3 regions of the Micromonospora sp. CA-248089 genome follow, and region 1 is predicted to be linked to each of the others. Evidence: riboswitches for the same ligand, from Rfam matches in the RefSeq annotation. Region 1 holds a riboswitch; each other region holds the start of a gene.
What was found. Region 1 has a riboswitch for cyclic di-AMP ahead of ACQP26_RS16545 (transglycosylase family protein). Riboswitches for the same ligand answer to the same signal wherever they lie in the genome.

Region 1 (7,665 bases):
GACGCGCACGACATGACGCCGACGCTGGAGAAGATGTACCGGGCCATGGGCCAGGAGGTGCCGCAGGTCAAGCGGATCCTGGAGCTGAACCCGGCCCACCCGCTGGTCACCGGGCTGCGCAAGGCGCACGGGGAGGGTGGCGACACGGCCGCGCTGACCGAGACCGCCGAGCTGCTGTACGGCATGGCGTTGCTGGCCGAGGGCGGCGAGCTGGCCGACCCGGCCCGGTTCACCCGCATCCTCGCCGACCGCCTCGCCCGCGGCCTCTAGCTGTAAGGAGGGGCCCCTTCTTATCGCCTACGCGATAGGAGGGGCCCCCTCTTAACAGGTGGCGCTCAGGGGAGCGCGGGGTAGAGCGCGGCCACGCCGCCGGACAGCCCGGCCTGGACCCGCCGGGCGACGTCGTCGGCGAGGATCTCGTAGCTGTCGGACTCGATGCCGTCGGCCGCGAGCCGGGCGACGTCGGCCGGGTGCGCCTTCGGGCCGGGGACGGCGGCGGCCATCTCGGTGTCCATGTAGCCCACGTGCAGGCCGGCGACGCGGACACCCCGCCCGGCCAGTTCCACGCGCAGGGCGTTCGTCATCGACCACTCGGCGGCCTTCGCCGCGCCGTACGCGCCGACGCCGGGGAACGTGAACCAGGACAGCGCGGACAGGACGTTCAGGATCGTGCCGCCGCCGTTGGCCACGATCCGGGGCGCGAACGCCCGCACCACCGACAGCGTGCCGAGGTAGTGCGTCTCCAGCTCCAGCCGGATCTTCTCGAGGTCGCCGTCGAGCAGGTCGGTGCCGGTGCTCACGCCGGCGTTGTTGACGAGCAGCGTCAGGTCCCCGGCCCGCTCCGCGGCGGCGGCCACCGACGCGGGGTCGGTGATGTCGAGCCGTACCGGGGTGACGCCGGGCAGGTCCACGGTGTCCGGGTCGCGCGCGCCGGCCCAGACGGTGGCGCCACGCGCGACGAGTTCGGCGGCCAGGTGCCGGCCGAAGCCGCGGTTGGCGCCGGTGACCAGGGCGGTGCTTCCAGCGATCTTCATGTCTCGCTCCGAGAGGTGGTGGGGAAGGGAGGTCAGGCGGACAGCAGGCCCGGACCGGGCAGCACGGCGAGCTCACCGGGCGGTACGTCGTGCCCGGCGTCGCAGCGCAGCCGGACGTGCACCGCCGCGCCGCACTCGTCGTGGGCCACCCGTACCGCCGGACCCGCCTCGTCGGCGGCGTACGTGTCGCCCCACTGCCGCAGCGCGACGAGCACCGGGATCAGGTCGCTGCCCTTCGCGGTGAGCACGTACTCGTCGCGGGTGCGCTGCCCGGGCTCGCGGTAGGGACGCCGGTCGAGCAGCCCGTCGGCGACGAGTTGCTTGAGGCGGGTGGCGGCCACCGGCTCGCTGACGCCGACCCGCCGGGCGAAGTCGTCGAAGCGGCGGGTGCCGAACGACGCCTCCCGCAACAGGAGCAGCGTGGTGCGGTTGCCGACCACCTCGAGCGCCCGGGCGATCGAGCAGTTGGCGGTGGACCAGGAGTCACGCTGCGCAAGGAGGTCCGTCATGGCGTCGACGGTACCCCCTGACTTAGGAAAGCAAAAGTCAGCTACCTCACAGCTGGCCGGGGAAGAAGCCGTGCCGGGCCAGCGGCTCGACGATCTGGTGCTCCTCGTACGACAGGTGCGACAGCAGCGTGTCGGTGAGCAGGTCCACCGCCTCCTGGAGCTGCGTGAAGTCGCCGGGCCGGCGGACCAGCTCGACGAGCGCCCGGTCGACGCTCTCCACCACCCCGTGGATCACCACGTGCTCCTCCTCGAGGCGGTCCAGCACCGCCGCCAGCCCGGCCTCGGAGCGGCGCAGGTGCGGGAAGATCGAGGCGTCCTCCAGCCCGTGGTGCTGGGTGACCATGGTGCAGTACGCCGCGCAGTACGCCCCGAGCGTCCAGTTGTTCTGCCGCATGGTCATCTCGTTCAGCGCGGCCCGCGCCCGGCCCGGCGAGACACTGCCCCGCTTGACCTGTTCCAGCAGGTCCCGCACCTGGGCCAGCTCCTGGCGCAGGTGGTCGTGCACGTCCACCAGGTGCTGCCCGGCGGCCTGTCCCCGGGCCGGGTAGGCGTGTCCGGCCGGCGGCTGCGGGGCGCTCGGGCGGGTGGACTCGTCCCACGGGCGGCGCGCGCTCAGGCGTACCCCCGGGTCGGGGGTGGGGGTGACGCCGAGCGTGCTCGGGAGGCCGGCGGCGGTCTGCTCGTCGGACGCCGCGCGGGTGCCGCCGGTGGGCGCGGCGCGCTCGGCCGCGACCAGCTCCCGGACCGCGGGCGCCACCTCCTGGCCGAAGATCTGGATCGCGCGCGGCTCGTCGCTGCCGAGGATGAACGTGGTGATGCCGTGCTCCAGCGTGAGCCCGGCCAGCTCCTCCACCCACTGCTCCGGTGGCCCGGCCAGGAAACCGGCCGACGAGCGGGCGAACGTGCCGGTCACGTTGAGCATGCGGCGGATCGCAGCCGGGTCGCGTCCGGCGGCCGCCGCGCCCTCGTCGACCAGCGCGTTGAGGGCGGGCAGCTCGTCGGGGCCCTTCGGCAGGTACGACAGCGACGGCAGCCAGCCGTCCGCGGCGCGGCCGACCAGGCGCAGCATGCGCGGCTTGTACGCGCCGACCCAGATGCCCACCGGGTGCGCGGGCGCCGGGCCACGCTTGGCGCCGACCACTCGGTAGTGCTCGCCGTCGACCCGGATCATGCCGCGACTGCCGGTGTCCCAGACCTCGCGGATCACCCGGATCGCCTCGTCGAGGGCCTCGACGGCCGCACCGGGGGACAGGCGCCGCCCGCCCGCCGCCTCGATCGCGTCCCAGAACGCGCCCGCGCCGAGCCCGAGCTCGACCCGGCCGCCGGTGAGCAGGTCCAGGCTGGCGACGCTGCGGGCCAGCACCACCGGCTGGCGCAACGGCAGGTTGAGGACGTTTCCGGCCAGACGGACGCGTTCGGTGGCGGCGCCCACGTAGGACATCAGCGTCCAGGTGTCCAGGAAGCCGGGCTGGTACGGGTGGTCCTGGAACGTGACCAGGTCCAGCCCGACCTGCTCGCAGAGGCGGGCGAGCGCCACCACCTGGTCGGGCTGCCCGGCGGCGGGGGTGATGAAGCCGCCGAAGGTCAGCTCGTGTCCGTGATCGGTCATCGGTTCCGCCTCCCGTGATCTTGTCCAGCCCTGCCACGGTAGCGCCACAGGTGGTAGTCCGGCCGGGTGAAGAGCATCACAAGAAGTGGACTATTGTCGCAAATCGCTCCTAGCGTCGGTTTCGTCCGCAGACGCGGACACCGCAGGCCGGAAACGCCAAATCCCGCCGCCGGCCCCGGTAACCGAACCTCGCGCGGGAGCGGGGGAACCACACGTTCCACGGTGCACCGTCACCTCGGGGTGAAGCCGCCACCGGCGGCCGGGCTCCTCGGCCCGAACCCGACAGCTCACCTCGTCGGCGTGGAGGAATCCACATGGCAACTGAATACTCGACCCGGGGTCGTCGTACCGCTCTCGCAGCGATGACGGCCGGCGTCGCCGTCGGCGCCGCGACCCTGTTCGGCCCGGCCGCTCCGGCCAGCGCGGGCGTCAACTGGGACGCGGTTGCGCGCTGCGAATCCGGCGGCAACTGGAAGATCAACACCGGTAACGGCTACTACGGCGGGCTCCAGTTCTCCCGCGCCACCTGGAACGGCTACGGCGGCCAGAAGTACGCCGCCCGCGCCGACCTGGCCAGCCGCTCCGAGCAGATCGCCGTCGCCGAGAAGGTGCTGCGCGGTCAGGGCATCGGCGCGTGGCCGGTCTGCGGCAAGAAGGGCGGCTCGGCGAGCGCGGCGACCCGGTCCGAGCGGGTCACCCCGAAGGCGGCGCCGAAGAAGGCGGCCGCGAAGAAGGCGGCCCCGAAACGGGCGACCACGCGCAAGGCCGCACCGGAACGCGCCGCGAGGCCGGAACGCGCCGCGACGACGGTGGCGCCGCAACCTGCGCCAGGCGCCGAGACGTACGTGGTGCGGCGCGGGGACACGCTGTCGGAGATCGCCGTGGCGCAGCGCGTCAACGGCGGCTGGCGTGCCCTGCACGAGCGCAACCGGGCCGTGGTCGGCGACGACCCCGGCCTGATCTTCCCCGGTCAGCGGCTGCGCCTGCGCTGACCGGCTCCGGACGCCCGGCCGGTTCGCCCGGCCGGGCGTTCGCCAGCCCGCGACACGCCGCGCCGCCGGTGTCCGGCCTGCTCGCGGCGCCGGGACGCCGACCGTGACGGCCGCTGACCGCGATTCGTCGGAGCCGGTTGCTAGGGTCACGATGATCGGCTCAGACGTGAAGAAAGCGCGGAAATGACCAACGACCCGTTCTCGGCTGCCGCGAGCATCGACGAGCTGCTGACCCGCACGCAGCAGGCTCTCACGGCGATGCGCTCCCGGGCCTCGGCGCACGCCGACGGCGAGCCGGGCGACCTGCTGCGCGCCGAGGGCACGGCAGCCGGCGGCCGGGTCCGCGCGGTCGCCGTCCAGGGTGGCAGGCTGGATTCGGTGACGGTCGACCCGGAGCTGGCCGGCGAGCCCCTGGACGTCCTCTGCGGACATCTCGTCGCCGCCGCCAACGCCGCCCTGTCCGAGCTGGACGCCCAGGTCAGCGCGTCGGCGCGGGCCGACGCCGACGCGCTCGCCGCCCGGCTCGGCAGCATGGGTGACCAGGCGGAGCTGTTCGGCCGCGCGATGCACGAGGCCGCCGCCCGGATCCACCGCGACCGCGGCACCGCGTCCCGGGCCGGGCGCCCGGCCTGACCCCGGCCGCACGCGCCCCGGGCGCGGCGAGGCGCAGCACCGGCCCGGCACGTAGCCCCGGCCTGGGACGACGAGGCGGCCGGCCGCCGGGAGGACGACGACCGGCCGCGCTACGCCACGGTCAGCTCAGGGTGACCGCGGTGTCGTCGACGACGAAGGACGTCTGCAACGAGCTGTCCTCCACGCCGCTGAACGAGATGGTCGCCGTGGTGCCCGCGAGCGACGAGACGTCGAAGGACCGCTGCACGTAGCCGGTGGCCTTGTTCAGGTTGGAGTAGGTCGCCAGCGTGGTGCTGCCGGCCTTGACGGTGAGCTTGTCGTACGCGGTGCTGGTGGTCGACTCCGCGCTGTCGATGTGCAGCCAGAAGCTCAACGTCGCCCGGCATCCGGCCGGGATCGTCACCGACTGGCTCAACGTGTCGGTGTGCGACGAGCCGTACCCGTCCAGCCACGCCTTGTACGAGCCGCCGTGCGCGGCCTGGCCGCTGTCGGTGGTGATGACGCCGGACGAGGCGCTCCAGCTCACGTTGCCCGACTCGAAGCCGGGGTTGGCGAGCTTGTTGCCGGAGCAGCCGCCCGACGGCGGGGTGGTCGTGGTGCTCGGCGTGGGCGTCGGGGTGCCGCCGGCGCAGGTCGGCTCACCGGACTGGGCCGGCACGCTCACCGCGGCCCAGGCCGCCTTGACCGTGTTGAACTCGGTGCAGCTGCTCGGGTAGAGGTTCTTCGCCGCCTGCAGCGTCCACACGCGGTACTTCAGGTAGGACGAGGAGGACGTCTTCAGCAGCATCGCGTTGTACATGATCTTCATGGCCTTCTGGATGCCCAGGCCGGTCACGCTGCTGCTGTTGCAGGTCGAGCTGGACGGCTGCCCGTTGGTCGGGCTGCTGCCGTTGGCCAGCAGGTAGAACCAGTGGTTGCCCGGGCCGGCCGCGGCGTGCACCTCGGTCGACGGGATGCTGCTGGAGTAGCAGTTCGGGTCGCCGAGCGCCGACGGGTTGTACATGTTGCGGATCGGGCCGGAGCCGACCAGGTTGATCTTCTCGCCGACCAGGAAGTCCGGTGCGTCGTAGCTGGACGGCTCGTTGGCGAACCACTCGGTGGCCGCGCCGAACGTGTCCGCCACGAACTCCTGCGTACCGCCGCCGGAAATGCCGCCGGGGGTGGTGTCGTCGATGCCGTGACCGATCTCGTGCGCCACCACGTCCAGCGAGCCGATCCACTGGCCGGCGGTGTTCTTGCCGATCTGCACCTGGCTGCCGTCGTAGTAGGCGTTCTGGTCGTTGAGACCGACCCGGATCGGCCAGTAGCCGCCGTTGCCGTTGGCGCCGTTGCGGCCCAGCCACTGGGCGAGCATCTTGTGCTCGGTCTGCGCCGAGAACAACGCGTCCACGCAGCCGGTTTCCTTGTTGGTGGCGGTGCCGTTGCCCCACACGTCGTCGGAGCCGCTGAACGTGGTGTTGTTCGCCGAGTCCTGGCAGCTCAGGTTGGTGACGGTCGGGTCCTTCATGGTGTACGTGGAGCCCGACTGGGTGGTGTTGAGCGTGAGCGGGCTGGGCCCGTTCCAGGCGCCGGTGCCGGTGCCGCGGACGACGTGTTCCTGCGTGCGCAGGATCGCGCCGGTGCGGGCGTCGACGTCGACGGTGAGCCGGCTGGGGCCGTCCGCGCCGGTGCCGCGAACAGTGGTCTCCCAGGCCAGCGCCGGTGCGGCGCCGAGCGTGTAGACCACGAGCGTGGTGCCCTCGACGGCGCTGACCGTCTTGAGCTGGGCGCGCGCCGTGGTCGCGGCGGCGTCCCGGGTCAGCGCGGGCGTGGTGGCGAGGGCGCCGATGGGCCGCTGCTGGGCGACCGAGGCGTACTTCAGGTTGCCGGCCGCGTCCGTGGCGAGCACGAAGTCCCCGCCGACCACCGGCAGGCCCTTGTAGGTGCGCTCGTAGGGCACGTACTGGGTGCCCTCGGAGGAGATGACCGGCTTCTGGACGAACGCGTCGTCGGCGCCGGCCTGCAGGTAGGCGGGGCGGTTCGCGACCAGCGCGCGGGCCGAGTCGGCGGCGACCGCGCGGGCCTGGGCCGGGTCCGGGGCGGCGGGTCCGGGTGGCGCGGCCTGCACGGCCGCGGCGGTGCCGGCGGCGAGGATGCCGGCCGCGGCCGCGCCGGTGAGCGCGGCGAAGCGAGGTGTGAGTTTCACGGGGGTTTGCTCCTGTTCTACAGGCGCGCCGCACGGAGCCCGGTGGGGACGGGCGGCGCGGTGGTGCGAGGCAGGGTGACGGCCGGTCACCGGAGCTGCCGGCGTGGCTCCGGGTCGACAGATCGACCGTCGCGAGTCGCCGGGGGTCGGCTGCTCGCTGGTGCACAATCACACGCCGCCCGAGCCCGGAGCAATGGGTGACCTGGGCAACGGCTGACAGTCGGGCGCGTCGCGACGCGCGCCGATTCAGGCAACCATGATCTTCAATAGCCCCTGATCAGGGCGAACATCGCCGACGGTGGATGAAGTGCCGTGCAAATTGCGGACGTTGCCGCTGTGTGCGAATGGCGCGCATAGACGCGAGGCCGCCGTGCGCTCGGCCGGGCGGCGGTCGCACCGCCGCCCGGCCGGGTCAGCGCGGGCCGCGGGTCCGCGTCGGCGACACGGTGGGCAGCGGTGGCAGCGACGGTGTCAGCGTCGGCCGTGAGCTCGGCCGACCGGTCGGCTCCGGGCTCGGGCTCGACCGGGTCGGGCTCGGGCTCGGCGACGCCGACGGCGTGGGCGCGGCGGTGGTCGGCGGCGGCGCCGACCGGGTCGGTTCCGGGGTCTCGCCGGGGAAAGCCGGCTCGCCGAACCGGTGCTTGTCCGGGTCGAGCTTCATCGCCGCGGTGGCCCGGGTCATGAACTGCCGCCAGATCGGCGC
Region 2 (7,665 bases), 1.3 Mb from region 1:
TCGCCGGGAACGTCCCGGTTCCCCGGGGTAGGGTGCCCGGAATGACCAGCGCGCCGACCGTCACCCGTGCCCCACGACTGCCGTCGCTGACCGGATTGCGGTGGGTAGCCGCGCTGCTCGTCTTCGGCTTCCACGCCGGGACCATGGGCATCGTCGCCGAGCCGCACCTGAAGCCCCTGATCGACAAGGCGTTCAGCCTCGGCCTGTCCGGCGTCGAGTTCTTCTTCATCCTCAGCGGGTTCGTGCTGGTCTGGTCGTACCGGGACGGGGAACGCGCGTGGACGTTCCTGCGCCGCCGGTTCGCCAAGATCTACCCGAACCACGTGGTGACGTTCGTCGCGGCGGTGGCGGTGGCGGCCTGGTTCGCCGACCCGATCGTCCCGTGGGCCGCGATCGCCAACTTCTTCCTGGTCCAGGCGTGGATCCCGCTGGGCGGCTACTTCTACAGCGTCAACAACGTGAGCTGGTCGCTCTCCTGCGAGCTGGCCTTCTACCTGTGCCTGCCGCTCGTGGTGCCGTGGCTGCGCCGGGCCCGTACCGGCGTGCTGCGGACCGTGCTGATCGCGGCGCCGCTGCTCATCCTGGCGCTGTGGCCCGGTCAGCAGCTCGTGCCGGAGGAGCAGCGGTGGTGGTTCACGCAGATCTTCCCGGTGACCCGGTCGCTGGAGTTCTGGATGGGCGTGGCCGCCGCCGAGCTGATGCGCCGGCACCGCTGGCGCGGCCCGAACCTCACCGTCGCCACCGCCGTCTTCGTCACCACCTGGGTCGTCGCCGCGCTGTGGATCCCGGCCGAGTTCTGGGCGGCGCTGCTCGCGGTCGCGTACCTGCTGGTCATCGCCGCCGCGGCGGACGCCGACGTGCGCGGCCGGCCCACCCCCTGGCGGTCCCGCGCCATGGTCTGGCTCGGCGAGGTGTCGTTCGCCTTCTACCTGGTGCACGTGCTGGTCATGGTCACCGTGCTGCGGCTGACCGGGCACTGGGGGAGCGGCCTGCCCGGCTGGCGCGGCCCGCTCGCGGTCCTCGGCTTCCTGGTGGTCACGCTCGCGCTGGCCGCCGCGCTGCACCGCTGGGTGGAGGTGCCGATGATGCGCCTGCTCGGCCCGTCCCGCCGGGCCCGCGCCGCGTCCCGCGTGCGAGCCGCCGCGCCGGCCGTGCCGGCTCCGCGCGGGGCTGCCGACGACGCCGCCACCCCGGCCGCCGACGACGGCGCGACGTCCGTCGCCGGTCCGGGCGAGGGCATCGAGTACGCCGGGCGGCGTCGCCCGGACTGACACGCGCACCCGTCGGCCGGTCGATTCGCGACACGCCGTGCGGCGGTGCGTTCGTGGGGGTTCGGCGGTAATTTGTACCCGTGCTTCCGATCGCGCTCACCTGCCCCGTGTGGTGGGTGGCGCGCTGGACCGCCCGGATGCTCGCCAGTCTCGCCGTGGTCGTCGCCTGTTCGTTCGGCGCCGCCACGCTGCCGTCCGGTGTCGCCGCTGCCGCCCCGGCTCCGGCGGCGGCCGTCCCGGCGTACCCCGTCGCCGGTGCCTCGGCCACCGTGCGGCCGGAGGCCGACCGCGCGGCCGAGCGGCAGGCCCTTCCCGCCGGTGTCCCGGCGCCCGCTCCCGGGCCGTCGGCCCGGCCGCACCGCAGCCGGTCCCGGCCGGCCGGGTCGCCGCGCCGGCCGGCCCGCGGGCCCCGCCCGCCCGCTGATCCGCCCACGGGCCGCGCCCGTTCACCGCACCCACCGAACGTCATCCCCGCACCCGCCCCGGCGGCCCGTTCCACCGGCCCGCCCCGGCGAGGTCGTGCGGGTCCTCCCGTCAGGTTCTTCCCGTGAGGTGCCGACCATGTCGCAGACCGCTCTGTACCACTTCCTCACCGCGGTGCCCGAGGCCGCCGCCATCTGGTCCTTCCTGCTGCTGCTCGCCCTGGGCCTGCTCGCCGCGCTCGTCGCCCGGCCGGAACGCGACCCCGAGCCGGAGGCCGTCCCCGAGCCGGCCGACGCCGACGCCGTCCGCCGCGACGATCTGGTCCGCTACGCCGAGGAGGTGGCGGTGGCCGCCGCCGGGGCCGCCCAGACGGCCCGTCGCCGCCGGGAGCGGTGGCTGGCCGCGCAGGACGAGGCGGACCGGGCCTGGACCGCGTACGACGAGGCGGACGGCGCCGCCCGCCGCCTGGCCGGCGCCGCCGCGCTGGGTGCCCCGCGCACCCCGCGCACCCCTGGCGAGTACGCGGCCCGGGAGCGCTGGCTGCACCACGCCGCCATGACGGCGCACTGGCGGGGCGACCTGACCGCCCGTCAGCTCGCCGACGTGCTGGCGCACCGCAACGGGTGGGATCCGCGCCGGCACCCGGCCGAGCAGGAGATCGTGCTGGCCCGCACGGTCCGGGACGGGCGCCGGGCCGGATGGGAGCGCGCCGCCGCGCGGGAGCGGGCGGCCTGGCGGGACGCGGAACTGGCCGCCGAGGCCGCCCGGACCCTCGCCGCCGAGGCGTACGCGGCAACCGTGGCCCTGCGGCCCGCTCTGCCGTACCGGAGCGCGACGACGAGCGCCCTGCCGGTGCCCGCGGCGGTCCGGAACGCGCGGTGGCGCCCGGCCCGGGTCGGCTGAGGCGACCCGTCTCGACCGAATTGTTACCCGGAATATGGTGAGCCCGGTCACCCGGGCCGCCGAATCGGGCGTGGGGCGCAGAACGGGTCATCGAGTCGCGCAATTGCCGGTCGGCTGCTCGCCGTCTGTCCTGTTTCCGCCGCCGGGTGCCGTCGAAACTGCTTGTCCCATTGAGTGAAGTCAGTAACCGGGTGTTCCGAAATCCGTTACCGCGGATCACGTTTACGCAGGTGGGAGCGCTTGGCATGGGACATACCCACCGGTAGTGTCGGCGCGTCCGATGCGGTAATCGATCGCCGACGGCGACGCCGCACCGACCCGCCTAATCGAGTTCCACGAACCGGGGACCCATGAGCACCATCGGGGTGAATCCGCGAGCCCACGGCCCGCGGTAGGGCGTACTTCCCGCCCGAATCCGTCAGCTAACCCGGTCGGCGGCCACGGAAGGAGTTACCCCTCTTGCCCACCCCTCGATCGTCCCCCCGCCTCCACGGCACCGCGGTGCCCGCGCTCGCCTGACGCGCGACCGGCAACCGCCCCCTGGGCGCCCGGCATCACGGGCGTTCCCGATCCCCCGGCCATCCGGCCCCGCCAGCACGTGTGAGTTCCTCCGCGTGCCGGGCCGGCGTGTGCCGCTCACGCCCCGTGGAGGATTTCGTGAAGCACCACCTGAAGCGTCAGCTGCGACGGATCGTCACCGAACGCCCGTACCAGATCATCGCCGGATCGGCCGCCGCGCTCGTGCTGGCCGCCGGTGCCGGCACCGTCGCCGCCGCCGGTGACGACGCCCCGGTCCAGGAGAACACCGCGGCGGTCGCCGATCTCGGCGCCGCCCGCCTCGGCGAGCAGCCCGCCAGCCGCGGCGAGGCCCGCATCGCCGTACCGCCGGCGTCGCCCAGCGCCTCGGCCGCGCCCAGCGCGTCGGCGAGCGCCTCCCCGTCGGCCAAGGCGGCGGCGGACCCGGACCTCACCCGGAAGGCCAAGCCGAAGCCGCCGTCGAGCAAGTCGCTCGACTACGACTACCAGGCGCAGATCAACTACTTCTACTGCGGCCCGGCCGCCGTGCGCAACGCGCTCAGCGCCGCCGGCATCGAGCGCAGCCAGGACGCGCTCGCCGGCCCGCTCGGCACCACCGAGATGGGCACCAACTCCGCCGAGGACACCACCCGGGTGCTCAACCAGCAGGTCAAGGGCAACCCGTACCGGACCCGCATGATTCCCGGCACCGCCACCCCGGCCCAGATGGACCGGCTCCAGGCCGACGTCGTCGAGGCGATCAGCAACGGCCGCGCGGTCGTCGCGAACGTCGCCGGTACCGCCACCGACACCAACGGCGGCTGGCACTCGTTCCCGGGCGGCCATTACGTCGCCGTGGTCGGCTACAAGGACGACGGCCGGACCGTACGGATCGCCGACTCGGCCGACCCGTCGCTGCCCTCGTACTGGCTCACCACGATCGACCTGGCGCACTGGATCGCCAGCCGCGGCTACTCCGCCTGACCGTCCCACCCCACCCCGGCCCCGCCTCGCCTCGCCCCGTTGATCTTGCAGTTGTGGCCCCGGCATAACGGGTGAGCCGGGCATCCCGGGGGCCGAAACCGCAAGATCGACGGGCTGGTGGGGGCCGGGGGTGGCGGGGTTCGGTCTCGCGTGTGCGGGGCGGGCGGTGGCAGACTGCGCCAATGGGCGATGCGACGGGGAAGCGGCACCTGATTCTCCTGCACGGCGTGGGTGCCACCGGCGAGGTGTGGCTGCCCTGGGCGCCGCTGCTGGAGCGCCGCTGGCCCGGCCGCTGGCTCGCCCCCGACCTCGCCGGTCACGGCTGGTCGCCGCCGCTGCCCGGCTACTCGTTCGAGGCCCTCGCCCAACGCGTGGCCGACGGGCTCGGCCCGGTACGGCTCGGCCCCACCGACCGGCTGGTGCTGCTCGGGCACTCGCTCGGCGGGGTGGTGGCGCTGGCGCTCGCCGCCCGGCAGCGGGCCCTTCCGGTCGACGCGGTGGTGGGGCTCGGCATCAAGGCGGTCTGGTCCCCGGCCGAGCTGGCGAAGTCGCAGGAACTGGCCGCGCGGCCGGTCACCTGGTTCGCCACCCGCGACGAGGCGGCTCGCCGCTACCTGCGGGTGTCAGGGCTCGCCGGGTTGTTCGCCCCGGACCATCCCGTGGTGGAGGCGGGGCTGCGGCGGGAGGACGGCCGCTGGCGGCTCGCCATGGATCCGGCGGCGTTCGCGGTCGGGGAGCCCCGGCTGGCGGCGCTGCTGGCCGCCACCGACGTGCCGGTGCTGCTGGCCCGGGGCGAGCAGGACCCGATGGTGACCGACGCGCAGCTCAAGGAACTGGGTGTGCCGGTGGCCACGCTGCCCGGGCTGGGCCACAACGCGCACGTCGAGGACCCGGCCGCGGTGCTCGCCCTGCTCGACCCGTACCTCTGAGCGGGCCTACACCACGGCGCGCGGCGCCGGGACCGACCATTCGGGTTCCAGCTCGCGGCGGGCGGCGGTGAGGAACGCCTCGGCGTAGCCGTCGGCGGGGAAGTCGCCCAGGTAGCGGGTCCGGGCCGCCCAGCGCTGCGCCGCCTTCGGGTCGGCGTCGAGCAGGTCGGTGAGCACCTCGTCCACGTTGGACATGTCGCGCCGCAGCACGTAGCCGGACGCCGCCAGCGGGAACCGCTCGACGAAGTGCTCGCCGTCGGCGCCAGTGTCGGTGACCGCGTACGGCTTGCCGGAGTAGAGCCAGTCGGAGATGACCCCGGAGACGTCGGAGACCAGCGCGTCGGCGCGGTTGACACATTCGGTGAGCGTCAGCTCGCGGCTCGCGGCGGCGCCGAACAGGTGCGGCCGGCCGGTCCTGGCCCGGTCGGCGGCGAGCAGTTCGGTGAGGCGGGCGAGCTGGCGGGCCGAGGCCGGGTTCTTGCCGGTGTACGGGTGGGCGCGCAGGATCACCGTGGCCCCCCTGTCGATCAGCCGGCGGATCAGCGTCTCGGCCACCGGCAGCGAGCAGTAGTTGGCGTCGGCGTGGTGCCCGGTCCAGGTCGGGGTGTAGAGGACCGTCGGGTGCGCCGACGGGGTGACCGGCTCCCGGCGTACCTCGATGGCCTCGACCTGGGGACGGCCGACCACGACGAACTTGTCGGCGGGGATCTCCACGCCGGCGCGGGCGTACCTGTCGATCGCCGCCTGCCCGGCCACGAAGATCTTGTCGAAGATGGCCGAGACCGGGTTGGCGCTCGGTGCCTTGTCGCTGTCGCCGTGGTGCAGCTGCACGTGGGTGAGCTGGTTGAACCGGATCAGGTGGGCGTTCTTCGCGCCGTGGTTGACGTAGAAGGCGACCCGCAGGCTGGGCACCAGCGCCTCGTCCAGCGCCTTCAGCGTGGGGCAGAGGACCACCGGGGCGCGGGTGGCGGCGGCCACCGCGGGCAGGAGCTCCGGCTCGCGCAGCACCACCACGAACGGGCGGCCGATCCGCTCCAGGTACGGCAGCCACATGGTGACCTGGTACTCCGAGCCGGGCGGCGCGGAGAAGTGCAGCACGAACTCGGGCCGGTGGTGGCGCAGCGCCCGGCCGACCGGTCCACCTCCGGCGGGCGGCCGGAACCGGCGCCGGGCGAGGTCGAGCGCGACCGCCCCGCATCCGGCGCCGACCAGCAGCGCGGCGGCCAGCGCCGTCCAGGCCGGCAGCGTCAGGGCGGCGGCGAGCGCCACCACGGCGAGCAGCACCAGCAGCGCGTCGCCCAGCCGGGCGGCGACCACGGGTGCCCACGTGCGGACCGGGAGGTTCGCCGCGCGGATCTCCAGCGCGCCGGCCTGCCGCAGCGGGCCGACCAGCAGCACCAGGCCGAGCAGCACCAGCGCGGTGGCGGTCAGCGCCGGGTCGAAACCGTCGTCGAGGCGCCGGGCGTAGCCGACCAGGATGCCGGCGGCGACGAGCACCGTCTCGGCGAGACCGTCGGCCGACGGCCGGACGCGGCGCTCCCAGGCGGTGGCGGCGAGCGCGGCCACCGCCAGCGCCAGGCCCCAGCCGGTGGCCCCGGTGAGCGCCACGACGAGGAAGGCCAGCACCGCCAGCCCGGTGGTCAGCACCCGGGCGAGCAGCTTGCGGACCAGGTCACCACGCATCTGACACGTCCCGTCGGGTTCAGGCGCCGGTGGACAGCTCGGACCGGTCGGCGCCGGGCTGGGCCGGTACGGCGGCCACCGGCTCGCCGGGGGAGCGGCGCACGTCGACCACCTGGCCGGTCAGCTCGGAGATCAGCACGTCCAGGGACGCCTGCGCGACCGCCTCGGAGGAGAGCAGCGTGTGCTCCGGCTCCTCGCCGAACGCCCGCGTCCGCATCGGGGTGGCGGTGCGCTCCGGGTTGACGCAGTTGACGCGTACCCCGAATTCGGCCCACTCGTCGGCGAGCGCCTGGGTGAGGTTGACCAGCGCGGCCTTGGTGGCGGAGTAGAGCGCGTAGCGGGCCCGGCCCCGGGTGTACGAGCTGGACGTGTAGAGCAGCAGCTGGCCCTTCGTCTGCTGCAGGTACGGCAGCGACTGGCGCGCGATGGTGACCGGGCCGACGAAGTTGACGTGCAGGAGACGGTCCATCGTCTCCGAGTCCATCTCGGCCAGCGCGCCCTTCTCCAGGATGCCGGCGGTGACCACCACGTGGTCGATCCGGCCGGTCGCCTCGAACGCGGTCTTCAGCGCGGCGGCCACGTCCTCGGCGCGCTCGACGTGCGTGCCGGTGGTGGAGCGGCTGAACGGGAAGACCTGGGCGCCGTAGGAGCGGGCCAGTTCGGCCAGGTCGTGGCCGATGCCGTAGCTGCCCCCGAAGACCACGATGGTCCGGCCGGTCAGCTCCTCGGCGTAGCTGCGGTGGTCGGTCAGGCGGGGCGCCTGGGCGGCGGCGAGCTGGAACAGCTTGTCGGCCAGGTGCACGTCGACCGGGTGGGTGACCTTGATGTTCTCGTCCGAGCCGTCGATCACCTTGATCGGCGTGCCGGGCAGGTAGCGCAGCACCACGCCGCAGTCGTCGGTGGCGGCGAAGTCGGGGTCGCCCTCGGCCCGCCGGTACGCCTCGCGGATGGTGCCG
Region 3 (7,665 bases), 2.9 Mb from region 1:
CTCCGGGCCGGCCCGTGGGCCGACCCGGTGGTGTGTGTGCGTCGCGTACTCAGCTCTTGAAGGCGTCCTTGACCTTCTCGACGGCCTGCTTGAGCTTGGCACCGGCCTGGTCGTTGCGGCCCTCGGCCTCGAGGCGCTCGTTGTCGGTCGCCCGGCCGATGCCCTCCTTGACCTTGCCCGTGGCGTCCTGCGAGGTGTTGTCGATCTTGTCGTCGAGACCCATGATGACCTCCACTGGTGCGGTTGCCTGACGACAACTGGTTACCCCGGGGGCCATCCGCTCAATCCCCTCACCCGATCGGGCGAAAGCGTCGTAGCCGCAGGCTGTTGCCCACCACGAAGACCGACGAGAACGCCATCGCCGCCCCGGCGAGCATCGGGTTGAGCAGCCCGGCCGCCGCCAGCGGCAGCGCCGCGACGTTGTAGGCGAACGCCCAGAAGAGGTTGCCCTTGATGATCGCCAGGGTCCGCCGGGAGAGCCGGATGGCGTCCGCCGCGGCCATCAGGTCGCCCCGGACCAGCGTCAGGTCGGCGGCCTCGATGGCCGCGTCGGTGCCGGTGCCCATGGCCAGCCCGAGGTCGGCCCGGGCCAGCGCGGCGGCGTCGTTCACCCCGTCGCCGACCATGGCGACCACCCGGCCCTCGCGCTGGAGCCGCTCGACCACGTCGACCTTGTCGGCGGGCAGCACCTCCGCGATCACCTCGTCGATGCCGACCTCGGCCGCCACCGCCTTCGCCACCGTGGTGTTGTCGCCGGTGAGCAGCACCGGCTTGAGGCCCAGCTCACGCAGCCGGGCGACGGCCGCCCGGCTGGTCGGCTTCACCGCGTCGGCCACCGCGAGCACGCCCCGGGCCCGCCCGTCCCAGCCGGCCAGGATCGCCGTCCGCCCGGCGGCCTCCGCGCCGGTCGCGGCCCGCTCGACCTCCTCGGGTACGTCGAGACCCCGTTCCCGCAGCAGCCGGGCCCGGCCGACCACCACGGTCCGGCCGTCGACGGTGCCGGTCACGCCCAGCCCCTCGGCGTTGGCGAACTCGCCGACCGGCGGCAGCGGCCCGGCGTCGGCGGCAGCCTCGGCGACGGCACGCGCGATCGGGTGCTCGGAGGCGGCCTCCAGCGCGCCGGCCACCCGGAGCAACTCGGCGGCGTCCTCGCCGTCGGCGGGCAGCACCTCGGCCAGCGCCATCCGGCCGGTGGTGACGGTGCCGGTCTTGTCCAGCACCACGGTGTCGACCCGGCGGGTGGACTCCAGCACCTCCGGCCCCTTGATCAGCACACCGAGCTGCGCGCCGCGCCCGGTGCCGACGAGCAGCGCGGTCGGCGTGGCCAGGCCGAGCGCACACGGGCAGGCGATGATCAGGACGGCCACCGCGGCGGTGAACGCGGCGGTCGTACCGGAGCCGGTGCCGAGCCACCAGCCGAGCGTGCCCGCGGCCAGCGCGATCACGATCGGCACGAACACGCCGGAGATCCGGTCGGCGAGCCGCTGCACCGCCGCCTTGCCGGTCTGCGCCTGCTCCACCAGCCGCGCCATCTGGGCGAGCTGGGTGTCGCCGCCGACCCGGGTGGCCCGGACGACCAGCCGGCCGCCGGCGTTCACCGTCGCGCCGACCACGGCGTCGCCCGGCCCCACCTCGACCGGCACCGACTCGCCGGTGAGCATGCTGGCGTCGACGGCCGAGGTGCCCTCCTCGACCACGCCGTCGGTGGCGACCTTCTCGCCGGGCCGGACCACGAAGCGGTCACCGACCGCCAGCCGGCCGACCGGGATCCGGGTCTCCTGCCCGTCGCGCAGCACCGCCACGTCCTTGGCCCCGAGTTCCAGCAGCGCGCGCAGCGCCGACCCGGCGGTGCGCTTGGAGCGGGCCTCGAAGTACCGCCCGGCCAGGATGAACACGGTCACCCCGGCGGCGGCCTCCAGGTAGATGTTGCCGGCGCCGTCGCCGCGGGTGATGTCGAAGCTGAACGGGTGTTTCATCCCGGGCATGCCGGCGGTGCCGAGGAACAGCGCCCAGAGCGACCAGCCGAACGCGGCCAGCGTGCCGAGCGAGACGAGCGTGTCCATGGTCGCCGCGCCGTGCCGCAGGTTGACCAGTGCGGCGCGGTGGAACGGCAGCCCGCCCCAGACCACCACCGGGGCGGCCAGCGTGAGCGAGGCCCACTGCCAGTAGTCGAACTGCCAGGCCGGAACCATGGCGAGCACGATCACCGGCACTGTGAGCACGGCGGAGACCCAGAGCCGGGTACGCGCGGTGCGCAGTTCGTCCACCGGCTCGCCGCCCGCCGCGGCCTCCGCCTGCTCGGGCGGCGGCGGCACCACTGCGGTGTAGCCGGTCTTCTCGACGGTGGCGATCAGGTCGGCCGGCGCGATGTCGTCGGCGTACCGGACGGTGGCCTTCTCGGTGGCGTAGTTCACAGTCGCCTCGACGCCGTCCATCCGGTTGAGCTTCTTCTCGATCCGGGCGGCGCAGGACGCGCAGGTCATCCCGCCGATCGCCAGTTCGATCAGGTTCGGCGCGGTGGGCAGCGCCTTTCCCGTGGCAGTCATCGCGGCACCTCCGGCGCTCAACTGTGCCCGTGCCCCGGAGTGCCGTGTCCGGCGTCCGGGGTCGGTGCGGTGGTGGATGCCGGCGCGGCGGGCGGCGGCGCGGTCGGGTCGCCGGCCAGGACGGTGAACTCGGCGGTGTGCACCGCGTCGCCGTGCCGGAAGTCCAGGTAGAGACGGTACGCCCCGGGTGAGGGCACCTCGGCGGCGAACGTGATCGCCGGACCGGCCGGCGTGCGCCCGTCGCCGGGCCTGCCCTCCGGGTGCACGTGCAGGTACGCCAGGTCGCCCTGCCGCAGCGCCACCAGGTGGCCGTACGCGCCGAGGTAGGGCTGCAGGTCGGTGACCGGCTGCCCGTCGCGGCTGACGGAGAGCGTGAGCCGGCTGGTGCGGCCCGGCTCCGGCGTGCCGGTCAGGGTGACCGTGTAGCCGTCGACGGTGGTGCTGGTCGCCGGCGCCGGCAGCGGCCGGGCGGTCAGCTCGCCGGGGACCGTGACGTCCAGGCCGAGGGTCAGCGGCTCCCCGCCTTCGGGGGTGAAGTCGGCGAACGCCCGCCAGACACCGGGGCCGCCCAGCGGCGAGGCGATCCGCCAGGTGCCGTCTCCGGTCATCTCCGGGTGGACGTGCCGGAACCCGGACAGGTCCCGGCGGGCGACGATCAGGTGCATGCGCTTGTCGTGGGCCACCTCGAAGCGGGTGACAGGCGCGCCGTCCGGGCCGGTGATCCGGAAGGCGAACTGCCCGGCCGGCGCGGCGGCGGGCTGGAACGTGTAGCCGCGTTCGGAGACGAGCAGCCCGCCGGGCAGGTGCGCGGAGGCGCCGCCCGCGTTGCTCTCGTCACCGTGACCGGCGTCGCCGGCCCCGTGGTCGCTGTCGCTGTCGTCGTGGCGGGTCTCGGCGGCCGGGGCGACGGGATCGGCCAGGTTGCCGATCCCGTACGCCGCGCCGAACACCGCCACGAGGCCGAGGGCGAAGCCACTGAGCTTCGTCGCCGTGTTCATGGTGTCTCCTCGGTTCTCGCGGGTCCGTCGGACCCGTCACGCACCGACGAGGTCGTAGCCGGCCTCGTCGACCGCCGCGCGGACCGCGTCCGCGTCCAGCGGGTTCTGACTGGTGATGGTGACCCGGCCACTGGCCAGGTCGACCTGGACGTCGGTGACGCCCGGAAGCGCGCTCAGCTCGGTGCTCACCGAGTTGACGCAGTGCCCGCAGGTCATGCCGCTCACCTGGTAGGTGGTCTCCATCTCGCCCTCCGATCCGATACCCCCCAGGGGTACGTTCGGAACGTTAGCATACCCCCGAGGGGTACGCTATCCTCGGTGTCATGACCGCGCCGTCCAGCCCCACCCGGGGCTACACCGCCAGCAAGGACCAACTCCTCGCCCGGCTCCGCCGGATCGAGGGCCAGGTCCGCGGCATCGAGAAGATGGTCGAGGACGACCGCTACTGCATCGACGTGCTGACGCAGATCTCGGCCATCCAGGCGGCGCTGGACAAGGTCGGGCTGGGCCTGCTCGACGGGCACGCCCGGCACTGCATGCACGAGGGCGCCGCCGAGGGCCGGGCCGACGAGATGGCGACCGAGATGATGGCCGCCGTCGGCCGCCTGATGAAACGCGGCTGAGCGGGACCTCCGACCCCCCGGGCAGGGCACATCGACCCGCGCCGACGCGTCGTGCCGGTCGTACCGTCGAAGTGGCGGGCAGGCCGGACCGGCGGACCCGCGGCGACGGACGGAGGGCGGCCCGATGATGTGGCAGAGCCCGATGATGGGCTGGATGTGGATCTGGTCCCTGCTGGTGCTCGCGGTGCTGGCGGGGCTCGTCTGGGCGGCCGTGCGGTGGACCGGCCCGCAGTACCTGGGCCCGACGACGGCCCGGCGCATCCTCGACGAGCGGTACGCCCGCGGCGAGATCGACGAGGACGAGTACCGGCGACGCCGGGCCGGACTGACCTGACCCGCACGGCGCGCGTGTCACCGGCCACGGCGTCCGGGAGCGCCCGACCGGGCTGCCTACCATGGCCGGGCGACGACCCGGACGTGGTCGACACGTCCGCGCCGGCCGGGTGACCACACCGGTCCGGCGGACCAGGCGTCGCCGCGACCGTTGGGAGAGACCTCATGGGTGCCGACCACACCCACCCCGCGCCCGCCGCGCCGCCGGGCGTACGACGGCTGCTCGTCGCCGTGGTGGTGCCGCTGTTCGCGCTCACCGTGATCGCGGCGCTGGTGCTCTGGCCCCGGCAGGACCGGGAGCCGGTCGGCGGGGCGGACGTCCCCCGCTACCACGGCACGGTGACCCGGGTCGTCACCGAGCCCTGCCCGCCCACCCCGGAGGCCCCGGAGGGCGGCGGTGGCCCGTGCGGCACCGTGACGGTCACCGCCGAGCAGGGCCCGGACGCGGGCCGGCAGGTCGAGACGCCGATCCCGGCCGGGCCGGGCGCGCCCCGGGTCGCGGTCGGCGACGAGGTCGTCCTGGTCGAGCTGACCGACCCGGCCGACCCGTCGGTGAAGTCCTACAACATCGCCGAGCACCAGCGCGGTACGCCGCTGATCTGGCTGATGGTGCTGTTCGCCGCCGCGATCGTGGCGTTCGGCCGCTGGCGCGGGCTCGCCGCGCTCGGCGGCCTGGTGGCCAGCTTCGCCATCCTGCTCGGCTTCGTGCTGCCCGGTATCGGTGCCGGCCAGCCACCGCTGCTGGTGGCGATCGTCGGCGCTGCGTTGATCATGTTCGTGGTGCTCTACCTGACGCACGGGATCACCGCGCAGACGTCGGTGGCGGTGCTCGGCACGCTCGGCAGCCTGGTGATCACCGGCGTGCTCGGCCTGCTCGCCACGTCCGCCACCCACCTGACCGGCTTCGGCAGCGAGGACGCCACCACGCTGTCCATGTTCCAGGGCGACGTGGACCTGCACGGGCTGCTGCTGGCCGGCATCATCATCGGCTCGCTGGGCGTCCTGGACGACGTGACGGTCACCCAGGCGGCCACCGTCACCGAACTGGCGCACGCCAATCCCGGGCTGTCCCGGCGGCAGCTCTACCGGGCCGCGACCCGGGTCGGCCGGGCCCACATCGCGTCCACCGTCAACACCATCGTGCTGGCGTACGCGGGCGCCTCGCTGCCGCTGCTGCTCCTGCTGGTCGCCGACTCCCGCCCGGTGAGCGAGATCCTCACCAGTGAGTTCCTCGCGCAGGAGATCGTCCGCAGCGCGGTGGCGACGCTCGGCCTGATCGCCGCCGTACCGCTGACGACCGGACTGGCCGCGATCGTGACCACCGCCGGACGGCGCTCGCGCGGCGCGGAGCCGGCGCCGCCCGCGCCCCGGCCGCCGGCCGGACGGGACGACGCGCTGGAGGCGCTCGGCGGCGGAAGGAGTACGGAGGCCGCATGGTGACACTCCGCAGCGTGACCATCGATTTCAAACGCGACGCTGGTCACGGTGCGCCACGGCGAAATCTCGCTATTGGTCGGCTTCCGGACGTAGATCCTCAGGAGTGCTGTCAGGTAACCTCGCTGCCGGTCACCGCCGAAGGCGCGCACCGGCGCCAGCGGTGCCGCCGCCCAATCGCCCGCGGGCGAGCCGGGGAACCAGGTACATGGGGTGAATCCGCGACAGCGGTAGGGGCCACTTCCGTCCCGAACCCGTCAGCTAACCCGGTCGGCGGCCGACGGAAGGGAACACTGTGACGGCACCCCTGCGCCGCTGGCTGACACCCGTGGTGGCCGTGCTGGCCTCGCTGGCCGTGCTGGCCGGGCCGACCCCGGCGACCGCGGCACCCACCGCGGCGGCCCCCGGCACCCCCTCGGGCCACGAGGAGGACGGCGAACCGCCGCTCATCACCGAGGCGATCGACGCGGCCAACCGGAACTTCCTCCAGGCCAAGGCGAAGCTCGCCAAGTCCCAGGACCGCCAGCGGCGGCTGGCGGCCGAGGTGAAGACGGCACAGGCCGAACTCGACGCGCTCAGCCCGCAGGTCAACCAGCTCGCCGCCCAGTCCTACCGGACCGGCCGGATGGGCGCGATGGCGATGCTGCTGGAGAGCAACTCGCCCGACTCGTTCGTCCGCCGGGTCAACGCACTCGACGAGCTGAACCTCCTCAACGCGCAGCGCCTGGCCGCCATCAACGCGGTCAAGACCCGCGCCGAGCAGGCCAAGATCGCGCTCGACGCCGAGGTGCGCGAGCAGGAGAAGCAGAAGAACGCGATGGAGCGCGAGAAGGTGCAGGCCGAGCGCGCGCTGAAGCTCGTCGGCGGTCTCGGCTTCACCGGCGGCCTGGTCTCCGCCACCTCACCGGTCGCCAAGATCGCCCCCGGTCGCACCGCGGACGGCGGCTGGAAGTCCGAGTCGTGCAGCGAGGACGACCCGACCACCTCGGGCTGCGTCACCCCGCGCACGCTGCACGCGTACAAGGAGGTCCGGCGCGCGGGCTTCAAGCGCTTCGTGGGCTGCTACCGGTCCGGCGGGCCGTGGGAACACCCCAAGGGCAAGGCGTGTGACTGGTCGCTGCAGAACAGCGGCTTCGCGCCGTGGCACAACAACGACACCCGCCGGTACGGCAACGAGGTCGCCGCGTTCCTCATCCGCAACGCCGACCGGCTGGGCATCTACTACGTCATCTGGAACCGGCAGATCTGGTTCCCGGCCACCGGCTGGCGTTCCTACAGCGGACCGTCGAACCACACCGACCACGTCCACATGTCGCTGCTCTGACCCGGACACCACGAAAAAGGGGCCGCCCTCGGGCGGCCCCTTTCGCGTCCGAATGTGTCAGCTCGCCAGCGCCGGGTCGGCGGGCGCCGCCGGCGCGGGCACCGGGGCCGGGGACTGCGCCACGGTCCGCACCTCGCCGCCGGCGAGCCGGTACGACATGCCCACCACCGTGCACCGCCCGGCCGCCACCCGCTCGGCCAGCACGGCGGACCGGGCCAGCAGCGTCTCCACGGTCTGCGCGATGTGCACGTCGATGATGCCGTCGAGGTCCTCCACGCCCTGACGGGCGGCGCGCAGCAGGCTGGGCGAGACCGCGTCCACCACCGCGCCCAGGTGCCCGACCGGGGCGGCCCCGGTCCGCACCCCCTCCCGGGCGGCCTGGACCGCGCCGCACGAGTCGTGCCCGA

Region 2: another riboswitch for cyclic di-AMP. It lies ahead of ACQP26_RS10575 (C39 family peptidase); the one in region 1 lies ahead of ACQP26_RS16545 (transglycosylase family protein).
Region 3: another riboswitch for cyclic di-AMP. It lies ahead of ACQP26_RS02785 (coiled-coil domain-containing protein); the one in region 1 lies ahead of ACQP26_RS16545 (transglycosylase family protein).

Annotation. Positions count from the first base shown of each region.
Region 1 covers NZ_CP192016.1:3,464,423-3,472,087, reverse strand. The annotation lists gene htpG (molecular chaperone HtpG) at 1-270, shown strand, start outside; gene ACQP26_RS16560 (SDR family oxidoreductase) at 336-1,034, opposite strand; gene ACQP26_RS16555 (winged helix-turn-helix transcriptional regulator) at 1,067-1,543, opposite strand; gene ACQP26_RS16550 (LLM class flavin-dependent oxidoreductase) at 1,590-3,152, opposite strand; cyclic di-AMP (ydaO/yuaA leader) riboswitch at 3,323-3,468, shown strand; gene ACQP26_RS16545 (transglycosylase family protein) at 3,467-4,144, shown strand; gene ACQP26_RS16540 (YbaB/EbfC family nucleoid-associated protein) at 4,328-4,777, shown strand; gene ACQP26_RS16535 (M4 family metallopeptidase) at 4,899-6,962, opposite strand; gene ACQP26_RS16530 (transglycosylase domain-containing protein) at 7,375-7,665, opposite strand, start outside.
Region 2 covers NZ_CP192016.1:2,200,968-2,208,632, forward strand. The annotation lists gene ACQP26_RS10565 (acyltransferase family protein) at 42-1,271, shown strand; gene ACQP26_RS10570 (hypothetical protein) at 1,833-2,597, shown strand; cyclic di-AMP (ydaO/yuaA leader) riboswitch at 2,907-3,049, shown strand; gene ACQP26_RS10575 (C39 family peptidase) at 3,243-4,097, shown strand; gene ACQP26_RS10580 (alpha/beta fold hydrolase) at 4,280-5,026, shown strand; gene ACQP26_RS10585 (CDP-glycerol glycerophosphotransferase family protein) at 5,033-6,709, opposite strand; gene ACQP26_RS10590 (bifunctional cytidylyltransferase/SDR family oxidoreductase) at 6,729-7,665, opposite strand, start outside.
Region 3 covers NZ_CP192016.1:553,194-560,858, reverse strand. The annotation lists gene ACQP26_RS02820 (CsbD family protein) at 50-223, opposite strand; gene ACQP26_RS02815 (heavy metal translocating P-type ATPase) at 291-2,546, opposite strand; gene ACQP26_RS02810 (hypothetical protein) at 2,564-3,544, opposite strand; gene ACQP26_RS02805 (heavy-metal-associated domain-containing protein) at 3,581-3,787, opposite strand; gene ACQP26_RS02800 (metal-sensitive transcriptional regulator) at 3,868-4,167, shown strand; gene ACQP26_RS02795 (SHOCT domain-containing protein) at 4,292-4,501, shown strand; gene ACQP26_RS02790 (YibE/F family protein) at 4,666-5,940, shown strand; cyclic di-AMP (ydaO/yuaA leader) riboswitch at 6,095-6,225, shown strand; gene ACQP26_RS02785 (coiled-coil domain-containing protein) at 6,230-7,258, shown strand; gene ACQP26_RS02780 (carbonic anhydrase) at 7,316-7,665, opposite strand, start outside.